One region of the Streptomyces sp. NPDC013457 genome, then DNA from elsewhere that is predicted to be linked to it. Evidence: riboswitches for the same ligand, from Rfam matches in the RefSeq annotation. Region 1 holds a riboswitch; the other holds the start of a gene.

Region 1 (2,178 bases):
GCGGACCGTGGGATCGCCCCGCGCACCCGAGCAGTACCGCGCGCCCGAGGAGTTCCACGAGGAGGGCACCACCGCCAACGCCTTCGACCAGATGGTCGACACCATCTGCACCTCGGCGGCCAAGGTGATCTACTTCGCCGGACGACCGGTCCAGCTACGGCAGTTCGTCAACGAACTGGGCAACCGGGGCTGCACGGAGAAGAAGTACACCGTCATCACCGGCTCGGGCGCCTCCACGCTCTCCTCGGACAAGCTCCTCGACTGGGACGCCTTCCGCAAGGGCGTGACCCTCCAGTACGCCGCCGTCGCCCATCCCGACGCCTGGAGCGGCCCCAAGGCGCCCACCACGGGCGGTTCCCCGGCCGCCTTCCGCACCCTGGCCACGCTCGCGAGCAGCAAGGAGGTCGGGAACATCGGCCCGGTGGAGCTCACCGACTCACGGACGATCACCTTCTACGACGCCGGGCTCACCGCGATCACCGCCATCCGGATGCGCGACGACGGCGACCCGGTCATCCCCGCCCTCGGCCGTATCAGCGACTCGTGGCTGCGGCTGCACGGGATGGGCAAGGTCGACGGTGCCAGCGGATGGATCTGCCTCGACAACTACGGCAACCCGTACAACAAGGCGGTCTCCGTGGTGGAGCTCGCGCCGGACGCGCCCGGCCGCATCCGCTTCGTCGGACTCGCCTGGCCGACCGGCCGCCCCACACCGGCGGACTGCACCGCGAGCCGCGGCTGACACCGCCCCGCCGGACGCCGTGCCGGACGCCGTGCCGGCAGGAGGGGAAGGGGCCGGCGCGTTCCGGAATGCGGGCAAGGGTGTGCGGTGGCACCGTCGGTCCGCCTAAGGTGGCCCTTGCAGCTGGTTCGCCCCGTCCGCCAGGCGGGATGCGTCGTAAGAGGGAACCCGGTGGAAATCCGGGACTGCCCCGCAGCGGTGAGCGGGAACGACCGCCGTCATACGCACTGGACCCGTACGGGTCTGGGAAGCGACGGCCACTAGGGGTCTGCCTCGGCAGGCGTGCCCGCGAGTCCGAAGACCTGCCCGTTGCCCGCGCGCGATCGTTCGCGTGCGGTGATCCCGGTGACCTCGTGGGCGGGTCGGCGCGCAAATCGAGCGGCACGTGCGGCATGTCCGCGGCGTGGGCCGCCCGGTCGTCCGTTCCTTCGCGTCCACGTCCCGTCGCCGGGGCGTCCAAGGACACATCTCGCGAAGGAGAGTTCCGTGACACCGAAGCCCGCACCCGAGGCGCCCCGCGCCACCGTGTACGGCTACCCCCGGCAGGGGCAGAACCGCGAACTGAAGAAGGCCGTCGAGGGCTACTGGAAGGGCCGCGTCACCGCCGACGAGCTCCGTGAGACCGCGGCCGGTCTGCGCCGTTCGAACTGGCGGCAGCTGGCCGAGGCCGGTATCCACGAGGTGCCGACCGGTGACTTCTCGTACTACGACCATGTCCTCGACACCACCGTCATGGTGGGCGCCGTCCCCGAGCGGCACCGCGCCCCGGCGGACGACGACGCGCTGGACGGCTACTTCGCCATGGCCCGGGGCACCCAGGAGACCGCCCCGCTGGAGATGACCAAGTGGTTCGACACGAACTACCACTACCTGGTGCCCGAACTCGGTCCCGGCACCGACTTCTCCGCCGACTCGCGCAAGCAGGTCGCCGAGCTGAAGGAGGCTCTCGCGCTCGGCCACAGCGGCCGCCCGGTCCTCGTCGGCCCGGTCACCTACCTGCTGCTGGCCAAGCCCGCGCCGGACGTGGACCCTGACTTCGAGCCGCTGACCCTGCTGGACCGGCTGCTTCCGGTGTACGCCGAGGTCCTCGCGGACCTCCGTGCGGCCGGGGCCGAGTGGGTGCAGCTCGACGAGCCGGCCCTGGTCCAGGACCGCACCCCCGCCGAACTGAACGCCGCCGCGCGTGCCTACCGCGAGCTGGGTGGGGCCGCCGACCGGCCTAAGCTGCTCGTCGCCTCCTACTTCGGGCGGCTGGGCGAGGCGCTGAGCGTCCTGGCCAAGGCTCCCGTCGATGGTCTCGCACTCGACTTCACCGGGTCGGGCGCCGCCAACCTCGACGACCTCGCCTCCGCCGGCGGGCTGCCCGGCAGGCGGCTGGTCGCGGGCGTCGTCGACGGCCGCAACGTCTGGATCAACGACCTCCAGAAGTCCCTGGG
Region 2 (2,178 bases), on a different contig from region 1:
TCGAGATCGAGGACCTGTCCGCCTGGGCCTGGGACGACTTCCTGCGCGCCAACGGCGACCCGGCGCTCTCCACCCTGGCCGACGTCGACGGCGACCGCATCTGGCCCAAGCAGGAGGGCGAACTGCCCGACCGGTACGACGGCTTCGACGACACGATCGGCGACTACCCCCGCTTCGTGCGCGAGCGCCCGTACGCGTCCCTCGCCGACATGCCGCTCCTCGAGCAGGGGCTGCGCGGACTGGAGGAGACGCGCCGCGTCGACCTGGAGCTGTGGATGGACGGACTGGGCCTGGACGCGGTGGTCTTCCCCGCGGTGGCCGACGTGGGCCCCGCGGACATGGACGTCGACGCGGCGTCCGCCGACCTCGGCTGGCGCAACGGCGTCTGGGTCGCCAACGGCAACCTGGTCCCCCGCCACCTCGGCATCCCGACCGTCACCGTGCCCATGGGCACCATGACGGACACCGGCATGCCCGTCGGGCTGACCTTCGCGGGCCGCGCCTACGACGACAACGCCCTGCTGGCCCTCGCCGCGGCCTTCGAGAAGACCGGCGACCGGCGCACGGCGCCGCCGCGCACGCCGCGCCTGACCGCGCAGTTGACCTGACGCGCCGAGGAGGGGGCGTGGCCTGGGGCCACGCCCTCGCCGGAGGGCGTGACGTCCCTGCCGTACGCTGGCCGGGCAGCTGGTTCGCCCCGTCCGCCAGGCGGGATGCGTCGTAAGAGGGAACCCGGTGGGAATCCGGGACTGCCCCGCAGCGGTGAGCGGGAACGACCGCCGTCATGAGCACTGGGTCCGGGACGGGCCTGGGAAGCGACGGTCAGTAGGAGTCCTCCGCGAGGAGGGCGTGCCCGCGAGTCCGAAGACCTGCCGGCTGCCCGCGCGCCGTGTCCCCGGCGCGGGGAACTGCCCTGCCGCGACTCGCGAAGGAGAGTTGACGTGGCCGATCGCACCGTCACCAGCCCTGCCCGTACGAAGACCCCGGACGACTCCCGGGTGGTCCTCGCTCACATCATGAGCGACCACGACACCAATCTGTACGGCACCATCCACGGCGGCGTGATGATGAAGCTCATCGACGACGCCGCCGCGGCCGCCGCCGGGCGGCATGCCGACGGGCCCGCCGTCACCGTGTCCGTCGACCGGATGACCTTCCTCGCGCCGGTACGGGCCGGGGACCTGCTCAGCGTGGAAGCCGGACTGGAACGCGCGGGCCGGACGTCCATGACCGTCGGCGTCCGCGTCACGGCCGAGCGCTGGAACAGCTCCGGCCCCACCACCGAGGTCGCCACCGGACTCCTCACCTTCGTCGCGATCGATGCCGACGGGACCCCGCGCCCCGTGCCCGCGCTCGACGCGGAGCTCCCCGGCCGGTCCTGACGCGCGGCGCCGCGGTCGCCTGTCCGGTCGTGGTCGTGGGTCCGCTCCGGTCGGTTCACGTCGGTCGGGCGCCAGGGCCGGACGGGTCGAAGTCGCTTCGCTACGGGTGCAGTTCGAACACCAGGTGCGGGGAGAGGGCGCGCAGGAAGTCGGCGGCGTCGAAGATCTCGCCCGCGGCGGCGACGCCGACGGTGCGGGTGCGGCCGGTGAGCACGCGTTCGAGGGCTTCGACGACGAGGGGCGCCGTGACGGCGTAGATGTCCTGTCCGTGGGCCACCGCGCGGCGCTCGGCGCCGCCGAGCCGTACGACCGCGTCGACGAGGAAGGTCTGGTCGGACCGCCCGCTCTCGTCGGCGGCGGCCGGCGCCGGTGTGCCGGGGGCCGCGATGTCCTGGACGGCGTTGGCCGTCATGTAGGTCGTGACCTCCGGGACGGAGAGGTGGGTGGGCACGGTCACGACGTCGGCCATCGTGAACTCCCCGATCACGGGCCGGGGGCCCATCGGCTGCGGGAAGGGCCAGGTGAGGGTGGGCGGGGCGTCGGTGCGGTACTCCCACTGACCGCCGGTGTAGCGCAGGCGTCGCTCACCGCGCCGCTCCCGGGAGACCGCGCCCGAGAGCCGCGTCCCCGCGGTGGGGTGCCAGCTGCTCAGGCCGTAGGCGATGTGCACCTCGTCGGCCTCGCTCCAGTCGCTCATGGCGGCGGTGGCGAGCAGGTCGCCGAGGCCGCCGAAGAAGGCCATCGCGGGAACGACCACCGCGCCGGCGTCGCGCGCCCGGTCGGCGTAGTGGGCGAA

The links. A riboswitch is a leader RNA that binds a small molecule or an ion and turns the genes downstream of it on or off. The one in region 1 is predicted to bind cobalamin.
Region 2: it holds a riboswitch for cobalamin, as region 1 does, so the genes downstream of both, ACF1G2_RS05450 (acyl-CoA thioesterase) here and metE (5-methyltetrahydropteroyltriglutamate--homocysteine S-methyltransferase) in region 1, are expected to answer to the same signal.

Annotation. Positions count from the first base shown of each region.
Region 1 is NZ_JBICBL010000006.1:320,790-322,967, forward strand. It holds gene ACF1G2_RS18675 (hypothetical protein) at 1-742, shown strand, start outside; cobalamin riboswitch at 850-1,067, shown strand; gene metE (5-methyltetrahydropteroyltriglutamate--homocysteine S-methyltransferase) at 1,229-2,178, shown strand, end outside.
Region 2 is NZ_JBICBL010000001.1:1,199,818-1,201,995, forward strand. It holds gene ACF1G2_RS05445 (amidase) at 1-608, shown strand, start outside; cobalamin riboswitch at 672-892, shown strand; gene ACF1G2_RS05450 (acyl-CoA thioesterase) at 942-1,382, shown strand; gene ACF1G2_RS05455 (saccharopine dehydrogenase family protein) at 1,483-2,178, opposite strand, start outside.